DNA from 4 places in the Streptomyces sp. SID14515 genome. Region 1 is predicted to be linked to each of the others. Evidence: riboswitches for the same ligand, from Rfam matches in the RefSeq annotation. Region 1 holds a riboswitch; each other region holds the start of a gene.

The links. A riboswitch is a leader RNA that binds a small molecule or an ion and turns the genes downstream of it on or off. The one in region 1 is predicted to bind cyclic di-AMP.
Positions count from the first base shown of each region.
Region 2: linked by a shared signal. The riboswitch ahead of G3I54_RS03305 (LysM peptidoglycan-binding domain-containing M23 family metallopeptidase) and the one ahead of G3I54_RS11185 (M23 family metallopeptidase) in region 1 are both predicted to bind cyclic di-AMP.
Region 3: linked by a shared signal. The riboswitch ahead of G3I54_RS00865 (M23 family metallopeptidase) and the one ahead of G3I54_RS11185 (M23 family metallopeptidase) in region 1 are both predicted to bind cyclic di-AMP.
Region 4: linked by a shared signal. The riboswitch ahead of G3I54_RS18845 (transglycosylase family protein) and the one ahead of G3I54_RS11185 (M23 family metallopeptidase) in region 1 are both predicted to bind cyclic di-AMP.

Region 1 is NZ_JAAGMH010000059.1:47,141-51,172, forward strand. It holds gene G3I54_RS11175 (MerR family transcriptional regulator) at 1-394, shown strand, start outside; gene G3I54_RS11180 (PP2C family protein-serine/threonine phosphatase) at 532-1,755, shown strand; cyclic di-AMP (ydaO/yuaA leader) riboswitch at 1,966-2,118, shown strand; gene G3I54_RS11185 (M23 family metallopeptidase) at 2,130-3,164, shown strand; gene G3I54_RS11190 (aldo/keto reductase) at 3,451-4,032, shown strand, end outside.
Region 2 is NZ_JAAGMH010000019.1:29,325-33,356, reverse strand. It holds gene G3I54_RS03310 (SGNH/GDSL hydrolase family protein) at 1-722, opposite strand, end outside; gene G3I54_RS03305 (LysM peptidoglycan-binding domain-containing M23 family metallopeptidase) at 884-1,840, opposite strand; cyclic di-AMP (ydaO/yuaA leader) riboswitch at 1,844-2,004, opposite strand; gene G3I54_RS03300 (tyrosine-protein phosphatase) at 2,448-3,260, shown strand; gene G3I54_RS38835 (DUF6126 family protein) at 3,280-3,453, opposite strand; gene G3I54_RS03295 (XRE family transcriptional regulator) at 3,518-4,032, opposite strand, start outside.
Region 3 is NZ_JAAGMH010000003.1:28,704-32,735, forward strand. It holds gene G3I54_RS00860 (pitrilysin family protein) at 1-1,185, shown strand, start outside; cyclic di-AMP (ydaO/yuaA leader) riboswitch at 1,409-1,577, shown strand; gene G3I54_RS00865 (M23 family metallopeptidase) at 1,591-2,406, shown strand; gene G3I54_RS00870 (GntR family transcriptional regulator) at 2,585-3,292, shown strand; gene G3I54_RS00875 (HPr family phosphocarrier protein) at 3,493-3,774, opposite strand; partial or broken gene G3I54_RS00880 (GNAT family N-acetyltransferase) at 3,947-4,032, shown strand, end outside.
Region 4 is NZ_JAAGMH010000086.1:16,154-20,185, forward strand. It holds gene eno (phosphopyruvate hydratase) at 44-1,324, opposite strand; gene G3I54_RS18845 (transglycosylase family protein) at 1,659-2,375, opposite strand; cyclic di-AMP (ydaO/yuaA leader) riboswitch at 2,381-2,563, opposite strand; gene G3I54_RS18850 (transglycosylase family protein) at 2,855-3,904, opposite strand.

The DNA.
Region 1 (4,032 bases):
GTTCGACGGCTTCGACCACACCGCCCACGAGCAGGAGGTGACCGAGCGCTGGGGCCGGGACGCGTACGAGGAGGGCGACCGCTGGTGGCGTTCGCTCGGGGACGGGGAGAAGAAGGCGTTCCAGGACGAGCACGAGGCCATCGCGCGTGACTGGGGGCGGGTCAGGGAGGCCGGGCTGGCCGCCGACGGGGCCGAGGCGCAGGAACTCGCGCGGCGGCACTGCGCGTGGCTGTCGTCGGCCGAGGAGCCCAGCCGTTCGTACGTGATCGGGCTCGGTGAGATGTATGTCGCCGATCCCCGCTTCGGAAAGAACTACGATCGCTACGGGGACGGCACCGCCGCCTTCGTACGGGACGCACTGACGGTCTACGCGGAACACCGGCTCTCCGACTGACCACGGGCCGGGACTCCGTTCGCTTCCCCCTATTCGGCCGATGCGGAGTCGCCGCTCGGCGCGGCTCCGGGAAGCCTGGACGGGGCGCGGTACCGTCCGCAGCCGTGGGTGGACCGGGCAGGAGTGCACAGGTGGGGATGGCCGAGAGACGGCGCAGCGGCACGGCGGGGAGCATGGACGCCGTGGGCCGTGCGGTGTTCGGGTCCCCGGAGAGCAACGTGACGCCCGGCAGCCGGGGGTCACGCCGGTTCGTCCGGATGCTGCCCGCCCTGCTGATCGTCGGCGGGCTGCTGTTCGACTCGCTGGCCCCGCCCAACTTCACCGCCGTCCCGCTGTTCGTGGCGGCCCCGCTGATCGCCGCGCCGTTCTTCTCGCTGTCCCGGACGATCCGCACCGGCATCGCGGCGATCCTCTCCGTCATCGCGATGCGGCTCTCCGACGGGACGTCCACCCAGGTGGTCCCCGTCATCGAGATGATCACCGTGCTCACCGCCTCGGTGCTCGCCCTCGTCATCAACGGGGTCGTACGGCGCAGCAACGAGCAGCTGGCCTCGGCCCGGGTGATCGCCGAGACCGCCATGCGGGCCGTGCTGCCGACGCCGGCCGAGCGGATCGGCGGGCTCCAGGTGGCCGCGCGGTACGAGGCGGCACAGGCGGACGAGTTCGTGGGCGGCGACCTGTTCGCCGTCGCGGACACCCCGTACGGCGTACGCGTGGTGGTCGGCGACGTGCGCGGCAAGGGGCTGGGCGCCGTCGAGGCGGTGGCGGTGATCATCGGGGCGTTCCGGGAGGCCGCCGAGCAGGAGCTCTCGCTGGAGGGTGTGGCGCAGCGGCTGGAGCGGGCGCTGGCCCGGGAGGGGACGCGGCGGTACGGGCTGGACGCCATGGAGGGGTTCATCACCGCCGTACTGGCCGAGATCCCGCCCGGCGCGGCCTCGCTGCGCATCGTGAACCGCGGTCACCCGGAGCCGATCCTGCTGCACGCGGACGGCGCCCTGGAGGTGCTGGCGCCCTCGGTGCCCGCGCTGCCGCTGGGGATGGACCTGGGGGTGTGGCCGGACCGGGCCGACGAGTGGGAGATGCCCGCCGGGGCGACGCTGCTCGCCTTCACGGACGGTCTGTCGGAGGCCAGGGACGCGAACGGGGTCTTCTACGATCCGGCGGCCCGGCTGCGCGGCCGGATCTTCCCGGGCCCCGAGGAGCTGTTGTCGGCGCTGACCGACGACGTACGGCTGCACACCGGGGGGCGGACCACGGACGACATGGCGCTGATCGCGGTCGGCCGGCCGGCGGAGGGGCAGCCCGTGCGCCGGACGACGGTGAAGATCGTGGGCCGGGGCGATGACACGGTGCGTAACTGAAGGACACCGCTCCGCATAACATTTGACACAACGTCAGAAAAAGGAGTGTGGCTGAGTCGCGGTCAAGTCGCCCGATTCCGCCCGCTTGTGACCCGTACATCCCCACCGCGTCCGTTAATGATCAACAGGAACAGCTTGGAATCGGGCCCGGGTGTCTATTAACGTTCGATAACGCAGCGCGGTCGTCCCAGTCGTCGTCAGAGACGGCACCGCGCGCGAGCGCCGAATTCCGCAAGGGAACCGGGGAACCACCTACATGGGGTGAATCGGACGCCTGCGTCTCGTGAGAGACGGAGGGGCCCGTAGGAGACCTTCCTGCTCCGAACCCGTCAGCTAACCCGGTAGGCGAGAAGGAAGGAAAGGAGTGCGCCCACGTGGCGTCCAACAAGCCTGCCCCTGAGGTCCCGTCACCCTTCAGTGCCGACACCTTCGGTGACGCGGAGCGGTCCTGGGAGGAGTGGAATCCCACCGAGGAGTCCATCCGTCCCGTGCGCGGCAGGCACCGCGTAGCCAAGCAGCGTGGTCTGGCCCGTAGCTCCACCGTCCTCGGGGTCGGCGTCATAGCGGCCGTCGGTGCGGGCGGCATGGCCACCGCGCAGGACAAGGCGCCGGTCTCCATCTCTCTTCCCGATTCGATCGCGGACAACCTCCCCGACGCCAAGTCCCTTCCCGGCGTCGGGTCCTTCATGTCGGACGACGCCGAGCCCGCCCCGGTCGCCGCGGCCGCGCCGCTCACCACCGCCGGCCTCACCACCGCCGAGGCCGAGGAGGGCACCGCCGACGCGGGCGAGGCCCTGCGCGCCCGGATCCTCCAGCAGGCCGAGCAGCAGCAGGCCAGCGCCGACGCCGAGGCCAAGGCCGCCGCCGAGAAGGCCGCGGCCGAGAAGGCGGCGCAGGAGGCCAAGAAGCAGCAGGACCAGGCCGAGGCCGAGGCCGCCGCGAAGAAGAAGGCCGAGGAGGAAGCGGCCGCGAAGAAGAAGGAGGCCGAGCGTCTCGCGAAGCTCGCCGCCAGCTTCTCCCTGCCCACCTCCTCGTACACGATCACCTCGACCTACGGTCAGTCCGGCGCCCTGTGGTCCTCGGGCCAGCACACCGGTCTGGACTTCGCCGGGTCGGCCGGTACGCCGATCAAGGCCGTGCACGGCGGCACGATCACGTCGGCCGGCTGGGCCGGTTCGTACGGCTACCGCACGGTGCTCCAGCTCGATGACGGCACGGAGATCTGGTACGCGCACCAGTCCTCGATCGACGTCTCGGTCGGCCAGAAGGTCACCACCGGCGAGACCATCGGCCGCATGGGCGCCACCGGCAACGTGACCGGTGTCCACCTCCACATGGAGGTCCGCACGGCGGGCGGTTCGGCGATGGACCCGATGGCCTGGCTGAACAGCAAGGGCCTCTCGGTCTGAGACCCCGGCATTTCGGTCCGGGGCCCGGGCCGTCCGGTCCGCGTCCCCGGCCCTCCGGCTGACGACGTACGTCCCTTCGTCGCCACCCCGCCCCGAAACCCCGGCAGCCCTGACGCACACCCCCCCCCGACGTCAGGGCTGCCGGTCTGTCCGGGGGCGGCCGGGCCCGGTCGGGGCCCGCGCGGCGGTGACGTGCGCCCCCGTGGTGCGCCATCCGGTGGAACGCCACCCCGTGGAACACCATCCGGCGGAATACCTCCGCCGCCCCGGCCCGTTGAACCCTCACATGACTTCTGCGCGCACTCTCGGCACCTCCGACCTCCAGGTCTTCCCCCTCGCCCTCGGCGGCAACGTCTTCGGCTGGACGGCGGACGAGGAACAGTCCTTCGCCGTCCTGGACGCGTACGTCGCGGCCGGCGGCAACTTCATCGACACCGCCGACGCCTACTCCGCCTGGGTCGAGGGCAACCGGGGCGGCGAGTCGGAGACCGTCATCGGCAAGTGGCTCGCCTCCCGCGGTAACCGGTCCGACATCGTCGTCGCCACCAAGGCCGGCGCCCACCCCGACTTCCGGGGCCTTTCCGCCGGCGCCGTCAAGGGCGCGGCCGAGGCCTCGCTGCGCCGGCTCGGCACCGACCACATCGACCTCTACTACACGCACTTCGACGACGAGACCGTCCCGGTCGAGGAGATCATCACCGCCCTCGATCAGCTGGTGAAGGACGGCAAGGTGCGTCACATCGCCGCCTCCAACATCAGCCCCGAGCGGCTGCGGGCCTCCCTCGACTTCTCCGAGCGCGAGGGCCTCGCCCGGTACGTCGCGCTCCAGCCGCACTACAACCTGGTCTCCCGCGACACCTACGAGGGC
Region 2 (4,032 bases), on a different contig from region 1:
ATGTTGTCGCGCCGCTCGTCGAAGGGGCTGCGCTGGGCCTGCGGAGGCCAGGGCTGGTCGGGGTCGGCGGGCACGTCGTGGCCGAGGACCTGGGCGGCGCGCAGGGCAACCCGGGTGTGGCCCTCGGGCGACAGATGCAGCCGGTCGGCGTCCCACGCGCGCCGGTCCTGGACCGAGCGCAGCGACCACAGGTCCAGCACGGGGCACTGGTAGCGGTCGGCGATGGCCCGCAGATGGACGTTGTACGTGGCGATCTTGCCGCGCATGTGGCGCAGCACCGGAACGCCCCGGGTGTCGAAGCCGGTGGTGACCATGACCGTGCCGACGGCGTTGCTCAGGTCGGCGACCGCCCGCTCGAAACGCTCGGCGAGGTCGTCGGGGTCGGTGCCGGGCCGGATGATGTCGTTGCCGCCCGCGCAGAAGCTGACCAGGTCGGGGGCCAGCTCCTTGGCGCGGGGGATCTGCTCCTCGACGATCTGGTCGAGGAGACGTCCTCGTACGGCGAGATTGGCGTAGCGGAAGTCCCCGTGCGGGGAGTCCTCGGGGCCGGCCTCCGCGTCGGGGGCCGGGAGCCGGTCGGCGAGGAGGACCGCGAAGCGGTCCGCCCAGCCTACGAAGGTCCCGTCGGGGCCGGGGTCGCCGACGCCCTCGGTGAAACTGTCGCCAATCGCCGCGTACGACCCGATGATGTGCTGCTGGTTGTTTCTCGAATCGTCTGCCACAAGCACTTATCCTGCATCGTTCGATGTGACCTACGCGACCGTAATACGGGGTTGACGGGTGGTGAGATAGACCACCCGGTCAGGTTTTGGTAAAGCCGGAATAAAGAGAGGGGCGGTGCGCCGCCGCGCACCGCCCCTCGGATACTTCTCGTCGCGCTCGGTCAGACGGAGACGCCGTGCTGACGCAGGTACGCGATCGGGTCGACGTCCGAGCCGTAGCTCGGGCCGGTGCGGACCTCGAAGTGCAGGTGCGGGCCGGTGGAGTTGCCGGTGGAGCCGGAGAGGCCGATCTGCTGGCCGCCGGTGACGGTCTGGCCGACGGAGACGTTCAGCGAGGACTGGTGGGCGTACTGGGAGTACATGCCGTCCTCGTGCTGGATGACGACCTCGTTGCCGTACGAGCCGCTGTTGCCGGCCGAGACGACGGTGCCCGGGCCGATGGCCAGGACGGGGGTGCCGGAGGCGGCCTGGAAGTCCGATCCGGTGTGGTAGCCGCTGGACCAGCTGGCGCCCGAAGCGCGGTACTGGGTGGTGACGTTGGCGCTGGCCAGCGGGGCCGACCAGCCGGAGCCGGTGGCCTCGGAGGAGCCGGTCTGCGCGGAGTCGCCGGAGCCCTCGGAGTCGTCGGCGGAGATGGTGTCGCCCTTCGGGGCTTCCTTCGGCGCGGCCTTCGGGGCCGGAGCGGCCTTCTTCGGGGCGGCCTCGGGAGCGGCGGACTTCTCGGCCGGGGCGGAGCCCTTGGCGCCGAGGGTCAGCTTCATGCCCGGGTGGATCAGGCTGGGGTTCTCGCCGACGGTGGAGCGGTTGTCCTGGTACAGCTTCTCCCACCCGCCCTTGAGCTGGTGCTCGGCCGCGATCTTCGACAGGTAGTCGCCGGAGACGACGGAGTACGTCTTCGGGGCGGTCTTCGACGCGGCGGGGGCGGCCGACGGGGCGGTGTGCGCGGCGGCGACCGAGGCGGCGGCGGGCTTCGCGGCCGGAGCGGCCTGGTCGGCGGCGCTCGCGACGGTGGCGCCGATGAGCGGCAGGGCGAGTGCGGCGCCGCCGGTCCCCGCGACGAGGACGCCGCGGGAGATCGGGCCGGACTTCGGACGACGGTGCTTACCCTTTGCGGGCATGGGGAAGTTCCTCTCCGGCGCCTGCGAGGTGAGCTGTCGGGTTCGGGCTGGAGATGCCCGGTCGCGTTGCGGCGACTTCACCCCGAGCCGGTCCGGATCACTCCGGATCGGCGGCTTACCTGGTTCCCCCGCTCCTGCCACACGTGAGTGGGTGGGTGCGAATTCCGGGCGGCGGCAGGATTAGGCGGTCCGTCCGGATTGCGGCGACCGTAAACCGGTCAGGACGAGCGGAACAAGCCATCGGTTGCGCGCCGGAATCATCGATTCGATATCGCCCCGGATTTCCCGTCACACTCCGTGGATTACGGATCTTGGATTTCCGTACGGGCAACGGGAATACCCCCGGGCGCGCTCGCCACGGTCCGTCACGGATATGATCCCGCTCACCTCCGGAATCCCATCTCCCCCATTAGCGGGGCATGTTCTGCGAAATACACCAATACGGACATGCCGCCGAGAGTGCTCCTGACGCCGGGTCAGCCCGGCCTCGACGGCACCCCGCGACGGGGTGGCGACCGTGATGATTTTCTGTCGAATCGATGTCGTATCGTCACGGGAGCGCCCTCGCCGGCGAGCCGCGCCGACGCCAGAGATCCCAGGAGCCACCGTGACGCAGCAGGTGCCGCAGGTCCCGCCGACAGAGACCGTGCTGACCGGAGTCCGCAACTTCCGCGACGTGGGCGGGCTCCCCACCACGGACGGGCGGCGCACCGCCTTCGGGCGGCTCTACCGCAGCGGCCACCTGGCGCACGCCACCGCCGAGGACGCGGCCTTCCTCGGCGGGCTCGGACTGCACACGGTCTTCGACTTCCGCCACTCCGCCGACCACCGCCTCGACGGTTACGACATCGAGCTGCCCGGTGTCCGCAATGTCAGCATTCCGCTCTCGGACCCGGCCGACGGCGCGGAGTTCTGGCGGCTGGTGGGCGACGGGAACATCGAGCAGCTGCGCTCGGTCCTCGCCAACGGCAAGGGCGTCGACCGCATGATCCGGATGTACCGCGCGACGATCGAGGACCGCACCGCCGAGCACAGCCGGGTGCTGCACGCGCTGGCCGAGGACAGCGTCCCGGCCCTGATGCACTGCGCGGCGGGCAAGGACCGGGCCGGCCTCTCGATCGCGGTCGCCCTGCTGGCGGTCGGCGTGGAGGTGGAGGCGATCGAGGAGGACTACCTCAAGTCCAACGACCTCCACCGCCGCTACAACGTGAAGCGCTCCGACGCGTCCGACGCGGGCATGTCGCCCGAGGTGATGGAGCTGCTGGACCCGCTCTTCGGGGCGCGGCCCGCCTATCTCGCGGCGGCCTTCGCGACCATCGAGGAGAACTGGGGCACGACGGACCGCTACCTGGCCGAGGGGCTGAAGATCTCCGCCGACACCCGGGAGCGGCTGCGCGAGCGCCTGCTCGACCAGGACTGACCCGTCCGCCGGCGGGCCGTCACTTGCTCCCGGCCACCACGAAGAGCAGGTAGAGGAAGGCCGCGATGACATGGCCCGCCACCAGATAGGCGAAGAGCCGGATGATGACGCCGCGCGGCATCCGCTTCTCCTGCGGGTCCTCGTTCGCGCGACGTCCGGGGCCCAGCGGGTCGTAGTGTTCGGAATCGGACATGACGGTCCTCTCTGTCGGCCTCGCGGCCGGTGGAGCGAAGGATGGAGCCGGCGGGGACGGCCGGTCAGCGCGCGTGGAGGGCGTTGCCGAGGCAGAGCTCGGCGGCGGGACTCTGCAGCAGGGTGTGGACGAAGAGCAGCTCAGCACCGCCGCGGTCGACGGCCGCGATCCGGTGCGGGGTGAGCGAGTCGAAGTGGGCGCTGTCGCCGGGTTCGAGGTCGTGCACGGTGTCGCCGAGCCCGACCCGCAGCCGCCCCTCCATGACGTACAGCCACTCCTCGCCGGGATGGACCCGGACCAGGTCGCCCTGGGCCCCGTACGGAACACGTACCCGCAGGGCCTGCATCGCGCGGCCGGAGCCGCCGGCCTGCCGGTACATCCAGCCGTCCGCCTCCGCCCCCTCGAAGCCGCCGCCGCGGACGATCGCGTCCCGTTCGGGCGGCTGCTCGCCGAGGAGCTCGGAGACCGTCGTACCGTAGATACGGGCCAGCCCCAGCAGCATCGGCAGCGAGGGCTGTCGGCGGCCGGTCTCCAGCCGGGAGAGATGGGCCGGGGAGAGTCCGGCCCGCCGGGCGGCGG
Region 3 (4,032 bases), on a different contig from region 1:
GCCACGATCATGTCGCGGGCGCTCTCCGAGGGCACCGACAAGCACAGCGCCGAGGAGTTCGCCGCCGAGCTGGAGCGCTGCGGCGCCACCCTCGACGCGCACGCCGACCACCCCGGCGTCCGGGTCTCCCTGGAGGTTCCGGCCTCCCGGCTGGCCAAGGCCCTGGGCCTGGTCGCCGAGGCACTGCGGGCCCCGGCCTTCGCCGAGAGCGAGATCGAGCGCCTCGTCGGCAACCGCCTCGACGAGATCCCGCACGAGCAGGCCAACCCGTCCCGGCGCGCCGCCAAGCAGCTCTCCAAGGAGCTGTTCCCGGCCACCGCCCGGATGTCCCGCCCGCGCCTGGGCACCGAGGAGACCGTCCGGCGGATCGATCAGGCCGCCGTGCGCGCCTTCTTCGACGCCCATGTCCGCCCGTCCACCGCGACGGCCGTGATCGTCGGCGACCTGACGGGCATCGACCTGGACGCGCTGCTGGCGGAGACCCTCGGCGACTGGTCGGGCAACGCCGGCCAGGCCCGCCCGGTGCCGCCCATCACCGCGGACGACACCGGCCGCGTGGTCATCGTGGACCGCCCCGGCGCGGTCCAGACCCAGCTGCTGATCGGCCGGATCGGCGCCGACCGGCACGAGCGCGTGTGGCCCGCGCAGGTCCTCGGCACGTACTGCCTGGGCGGCACCCTCACCTCCCGGCTGGACCGGGTGCTGCGCGAGGAGAAGGGCTACACCTACGGAGTGCGCGCCTTCGCCCAGGTGCTGCGCTCCAGCGGCCCCGACTCCGGCGGTGCGGCGATGCTCGCGATCAGCGGCTCGGTGGACACGGAGTCCACCGGACCGGCCCTGGAGGACCTCTGGAAGGTCCTGCGGACGCTGGCCGCCGAGGGGCTGACCGACGCCGAGCGCGAGACGGCCGTGCAGAACCTGGTGGGCGTCGCCCCGCTGAAGTTCGAGACCGCCGCCTCCGTCGCCAGCACGCTGGCCGACCAGGTCGAGCAGCACCTCCCCGACGACTACCAGGCCCACCTCTACGCCCGGCTCGCCGAGACGGGCACCGTGGAGGCGACCGCCGCCGTGGTCAACGCCTTCCCGGTGGACCGCCTCGTCACGGTCCTCGTGGGCGACGCCGCGCAGATCGAGGAGCCCGTGCGGGCGCTCGGCATCGGCGAGGTCTCCGTCGTCACCGGCTGACGGCACCCGTGGCACACCGCCGCGAACAGGACCCCGACGGACGGAAGTTCGTCGGGGTCCTCCCTTTTTGCCCGATTGCTGAGCTTTGCGGCTTTTATTGGAGAGGTTGCCTGTCTGCCCTGTGGGATGCGCGACAAATCCCCTTGTCCGTTTGGTGATGGGAAGTCGCCCCGCCTAGCGTCGGCCCGGCTGTCCGTCACCCGTATGCCGCATCCGCGGCGCCGGGCAGTCATCGCCGAGTCCCCGTCAGGCGCGAGCCTGGGGAGCCGGGGACCCACACGCAGTCCCTGGGGTGAATCGGAGGCCCGTGCCGTGAACCGGCGCGGGGATCCGTAGGAGACCTTCCTGCTCCGAACCCGTCAGCTAACCCGGTAGGCGAGAAGGAAGGAAAGGATCAGCCCCTCCATGGCGTTCACCCGTGCCACCGGGAAGCACCGTGCTCCGAGCCGCCTGACGCGCCGCAGCGCCCAGGCCGCCGGCGTCGCGGCCCTGGCCACCACCGGAGTCATCGGCTCGCTGGCCTCCCCGGCCCTCGCCGCGGACACCGAGGCCGCCAAGGTCGCCGACACCGGCCTCACCCAGGCCATCGCCCTCGACGCCACCCTCGCCGACCAGATCGACGCCCAGGCCCAGGTCCAGAAGCAGCAGGCCGACGCGATCGCCGAGGCGAAGGCCAAGGCCGCGGCGGAGGCCCGCGCGAAGGCCGCCAAGGCCAAGGCGAAGGCGGAGGCCGAGCGCAAGGCCGAGGCCCGCGCCAAGGAGGTCCGCGAAGAGAAGGCCCGTGCCGCCCGCGCCGCCGAGCGCGCCCGGCTCAACGCCTTCCACCTCCCGGTCGCCGGCTCCCACATCACCACCGGCTACAACACCGGCGGCGCGCTCTGGTCCTCCGGCAGCCACTCCGGCGTCGACTTCCAGGCCGCTTCCGGCAGCTCCGTCGTCGCGGTCGGCGCCGGTACGGTCGTCGAGGCCGGCTGGGGCGGCGCGTACGGCAACAACATCGTGCTCCGGATGACGGACGGCACGTACACCCAGTACGGCCACCTCTCCTCGATCGGCGTCTCCGTCGGCCAGAGTGTCTCCTCCGGCCAGCAGATCGGGCTCTCCGGCTCCACCGGCAACTCCACCGGCCCGCACCTGCACTTCGAGGCCCGCACCACCCCCGACTACGGCTCAGACATGGACCCCGTCGGCTACCTGCGCTCGCACGGTCTGAACGTCTGACCCGCCCCCGCGCGACCCCGCCCGAAGGCCCCGGCACCCGCCGGGGCCTTCGGCAATTCCGGCCTGAAGATATCCATGGATTCCGGCCTGCCATCGGAAATTCCGGCAGATTGCAATAGAGTCACGGAACAGACGTCGGGCGGCCGCGTTTCGCGGGGATCAAGGCGGAGGTTCGGACATGCGCATTCCCGCGCATTCGGTATGCACGGCAATCCGTGACGACATCGTCTCCGGTGTCTACGAGCGCGGCAGCCGCCTCACCGAGGAGCTGCTGGCCCGCCGCTACGGGGTCTCCCGCGTCCCGGTCCGCGAGGCCCTGCGCACCCTGGAGTCCGAGGGGTTCGTGGTCACCCGCAGACACGCCGGCGCCTGTGTCGCCGAGCCCACCGCGCAGGAGGCGGCCGACCTCCTGGAGGTGCGGATGCTCCTGGAGCCCCTGGGCGCGGCACGCGCCGCCCAGCGCCGCACGGAGGCCCATCTGAAGGTGCTCCGGGGTCTGGTCAGGCTGGGCCAGGAGCGGGCCCGCCGGGGCGAGGGCGAGGATCTGCGTTCGCTGGCCGGCTGGTTCCACGAGACGCTCGCCCAGGCCTCCGGCAGCCCCGCCCTCATCGCGCTGCTCACCCAGCTCCGGCACAAGATCGCCTGGATGTACGCGGTCGAGCAGCCGGCCCGCCCGGTCGACGCCTGGGCCGAGCGCGGCGCGATCGTGGACGCCGTGGCGCGCGGCGACGCGGAGCGGGCGAGGGCGCTCACGGCCCAGCACGCGGAACGCGCCACCGGGGCCCACCGGCTGCGCCGCCCGGATCAGCCGGGTCGGCGCACCGCGCCCGTTCCCCGCGTGAGCTCTTCGCAACACGACGTAAACATCGCGGGCGTCCGCCATTAACAAGCGAGCCGTATACAAAGAGAAGTAATTCCGGGAGCGCAGTTCGTGCTGCCCGAATTACCTTGTCCGGGCGTCGCTATTTCCGGAGAGTGGACCGGGAGGCCAACCGGAAAGCGAACCGGAATGCGAAAAAGCCGCGACCCTCTCGGGGATCGCGGCTCTCGCACCTCGTGAATCCGGCAGGGCCGGACCCCGTCGGGTCAGACGGTCTCGGGAAGCTCTTCCAGGCCCTCGGCGACCAGCTTCGCCAGCCGGTCCAGAGCGGCCTCGGCGTCGTCCGCGTCGGACGCGAGCACGATCTCCTCGCCGCCCTGCGCGCCCAGACCGAGCACGGCGAGCATGGAGGCGGCGTTCACCGGGTTGCCGTCGGCCTTGGCGATCGTCACCGGGACGCCGGAAGCCGTGGCGGCACGGACGAAGATGGAAGCGGGGCGGGCGTGCAGGCCCTCGGCCCAACCGACGTTTACGCGGCGCTCAGCCATGGTTCTGCCCTTCACATATCAACGGTTGTCTAGACCAGTCTCTCATGCAGTGCGTGGTGCTGTGCCCGGCCTCCCGTCCGGCCCCGTGCTCCGGCTGCCCAGGTCCGGGCCTCCTCAGACTGCCCCGGCACCGATCCCTCCGCGACCGGGGTCCCCGCCGTAGGCTTTGCCCATGGAGCCCACGCCGGAGCAGAGTCCGCATCACGCGTACCCCGACCACTGGGAAGCGGACGTGGTGCTCCGCGACGGTGGCACCGC
Region 4 (4,032 bases), on a different contig from region 1:
CGGGTGCGGGGACGGACGGAGGCTACCGACTTGCGACTACGGGTCAGCCCTTGAAGCGCGGGAAGGCGGAGCGGCCCGCGTACACCGCGGCGTCGTCGAGGATCTCCTCGATGCGCAGCAGCTGGTTGTACTTGGCGACACGGTCCGAACGGGCCGGGGCGCCGGTCTTGATCTGGCCGCAGTTCACGGCGACGGCGAGGTCGGCGATGGTGACGTCCTCGGTCTCGCCGGAGCGGTGCGACATCATGCACTTGAAGCCGTTGCGCTGGGCCAGCTCGACGGCGTCCAGGGTCTCGGTCAGCGAACCGATCTGGTTGACCTTCACGAGCAGGGCGTTGGCGGAGCCCTCCTCAATGCCGCGGGCCAGGCGCTCGGGGTTGGTGACGAAGAGGTCGTCGCCGACGATCTGGACCTTGGAGCCGATGCGGTCGGTGATGACCTTCCAGCCGGCCCAGTCGTCCTCGTACAGCGGGTCCTCGATGGAGACCAGCGGGTACGCGGAGACGAGCTCCTCGTAGTACTCGGTCATCTCGGCGGCCGAGCGGGACTTGCCCTCGAACTCGTAGACGCCGTCCTTGTAGAACTCGGACGCGGCGACGTCGAGCGCGAGCGCCACGTCACGGCCCGGGACGTAGCCGGCCTCCGTGATGGCCTCGACGATGAGGTCCAGGGCGGCGCGGTTGGACTCCAGGTTCGGGGCGAAGCCGCCCTCGTCGCCGAGTCCGGTGGACAGGCCCTTGGTCTTGAGGACCTTCTTCAGCGTGTGGTAGATCTCCGCACCCCAGCGCAGGGCCTCGGAGAAGGACTCGGCGCCGATCGGCGCGATCATGAACTCCTGGATGTCCACGTTGGAGTCGGCGTGCGAGCCGCCGTTCAGGATGTTCATCATCGGAACGGGCAGCAGGTGCGCGTTCGGGCCGCCGAGGTAGCGGAAGAGCGGCAGGTCGGACGCCTCGGAGGCGGCGTGCGCGACGGCCAGCGAGACGCCGAGGATGGCGTTCGCGCCGAGCGAGGCCTTGTTCTCGGTGGCGTCCAGGTCGAACATCGCCTGGTCGATGAGGCGCTGCTCGGTGGCGTCGTACCCGACGAGCTCCGGGCCGATCTGCTCGATGACGGCGAGGACGGCCTTCTCGACGCCCTTGCCCTGGTAGCGGTTGGGGTCACCGTCGCGAAGCTCTACAGCCTCGAACGCACCGGTGGAGGCGCCGGACGGAACAGCAGCACGGCCCGTGCTGCCGTCGTCGAGGCCAACCTCGACCTCGACCGTGGGGTTGCCCCGGGAGTCGAGGATTTCCCTGGCTACGACGACGTCGATGGACGGCACGAGGCATCTCCTTCTGGGATCTGACACTGGTTGTGCAGGGTCACTGTGGCCTTGCGACCCGAGCCTATCCGGCCCGGCCGCGTCGGCCAGCCGACCGCCCGTCTCCTGGGACGAAAAAGGGCCCAAGGACCTGCATCACGGGACAAAACTCTAGAAATCTACTGGGCGGTAATAAGCGGTGGCGACAAGAGGTGAACGCAACCGCGCCCGCTCGGGCCCTCCACCCACGAAGAACCCGGCCCGGCGCGCTGGGGGGGAAGAGCGCGCCGGGCCGGGAAGCCGTGCGAGGGAGGGTGCCGCCGGACGCCCTCCCTCCGGGGAGGAGAGACGGCGTTTACTTCAGGTGGAGCTGCTGACCCGGGAAGATCAGGTCGGCGTCCTCGACGATGTCGTCGTTGAGCTTGAAGAGCTTGCTCCAGCCGCCCTTGACGTCTTCCGCCTGGGCGATGCTGCTCAGGGTGTCGCCGGCCTTGACCTTGTACTCGCCGTCACCCTTCTTGACCTTGTCGCCGGTCGGGGTGGTGACGGTCTTCTTGCTCTCGGCCTTCTTCTCGGCCTGCGGAGCGGGGCGCTGCTCGGAGCGCGTGGTGGGCTGCTCGGCCTGACGCTCGGGCTGCGCCTGCTCGGGCTTGCTCTCGGACTGGCCGGAGCCGGTGTTCACGCCCGGGTCCACACCGTCGTTGGTGAGGCCGCCTGCGCTGGCGCAGGCCCAGGCGCCCGGACCCTGCAGGTCGAGGAGCTTCTCGGCGGTGGCGATCTGCTGGTCCTTGGAGGCCAGGTCGGCGCGCGAGGCGTACTGCGTACCGCCGGCGGCGGCCCAGCTGGACTGCGAGAACTGCAGTCCGCCGTAGTAGCCGTTGCCGGTGTTGATGGACCAGTTGCCGCCGGACTCGCACTGGGCGACGGCGTCCCAGGTCTCGACGGAGGCGGCGGACGCGTTGGTCGCGCCCATCAGCGGGACGGCGACGGCGGCACCGGTGACACCCGCGAGGGTGGCGATACGGGTGGCCTTGGACGGGCGGCGGTGCTTGCCCTTGCTGTTCAGCAGCATGGAACGAATCTCCTCACCGACGCCTACGAGGTGAGCTGTCGGGTTCGGGCTGATGAGTTGCCCGGTCGCACGGTGCTGCTCGCGACTTCACCCCGAGCCGGTCCCGTACGTCCCCGTCGGTTCGACGAGGCGTCCGGACCCGGCGGCCTACCTGGGTCCCCCGCTCCTGCCTACGGCGCTTACGCGTCTGTTCCCTTCGACCGACGGCAGGATTCGGCGTGACGGTCGACGGGGCCCGCGGTGCGAGCGGCTCCGACCGTAAACACAGGCAACCCCGACATTCAAAGATGGACATAGGGGGCAATCGCCCCGAACTCCCCGCGACCGATGGGGCATTTCCGCAGGTCGGGGGCGATACGCGCGGACCGGCCGGGCGAGATGCGCCAGTTGAAGCAAAGAGACCCATGTCTCACTTCCGCAAAAGTGGACATAGGCCTCTGAACTGCCTGATTTTCCCGGGCGTTTTCGCCCGAATTGAATCAGTTGGCGGCAGGCACCTCGGCACCCTGATCCGCGCTCTGCTCCGCACCCTGCTCGGCGTCCTGACCCAGGCCCAGATCCAGGCTCTGGCCGGGCAGGATCAGATCCGGGTCGGAGCCCAGGAGGTCCTTGTTCGTCTCGTACAGGCCGGTCCAGCCGCCGGGAAGCTCCTGGGAGTCGGCGATGGCCCAGAGGTTGTCGCCGGGCTGCACCGTGTACGCGCCGGCGCTCGCCGCGCCGCCGTTCCGCCCGTCGCCGTCGCCACGCGAGGCGTGCCGGCCGGACTCACGGGGGCCGTCGCCCTGACCGGTCCCGGCCTCCTCGGGCGCGGGGGCGCCCCGGTGCTTGCCGCCCTTGCCGTTCTCGCCCGTCGAGGCGTCGGCGGTGCCGGAGGGGTCCGTGGCGTCGGGAGCGTCGGAGGACGGCGGGGCGGAGGGCGTCACCGAGGAATCGGGAGCGTCGCCGCCCTTCTCCGTACCACTACCACCCTCCTCGTCCGCCTTGTCGCCCTTGTCGGCCTTGCCACCCTTGTCGTTCTTCTCGCCCTTGCCGGATTCATCCGCTTCTTCGGTCGAACCCGCTTCGCCGGCCGGGTCGGCCGAGGGGTCCGCCGACGGATCGGCGGACGGGTCGGCGGACGGCGAGGTGCCCGGGTCGACGCCCGGCAGGCTGCCGTCCACCGCGAGACCGGAGATCACCGCACAGCTGGGCCACGCCTTCGGACCCTGGTCGTCCAGGACCTTCTCGGCGACGGAGATCTGCTGCGACCGGCTGGCGAGGTCGGCGCGGGGCGCGAACGCCGTGCCGCCGTACGCCGACCAGGTCTCCTGCGAGAACTGGAGCCCGCCGTAGTAGCCGTTGCCGAGATCGGCGCTCCACATGCCGCCACTCTCGCACTCCGCGACCCGGTCCCAGGTGGTGGCCTCGGCCGCGTGCGCGCCGCTCGCGCCGAGCAGCGGGATGGCGATGGCCGATCCCGTCACACCTGCGGCGACGACGATGGCGGGTGCCTGGCGAGGGCGGCGGTGTCTGCCGTTCGCGGAGCCCATGGGTATGCCTTCCGTGCGACTGACAAGCGAGTGACCTGAGCGCCGCGCAGCGGGATTTCGTGCCTGCGTCGGCGCACAAGTGACGCGTGAGCAACGTGCGACCGACGCGTCGAACCGTGAACCTAGCG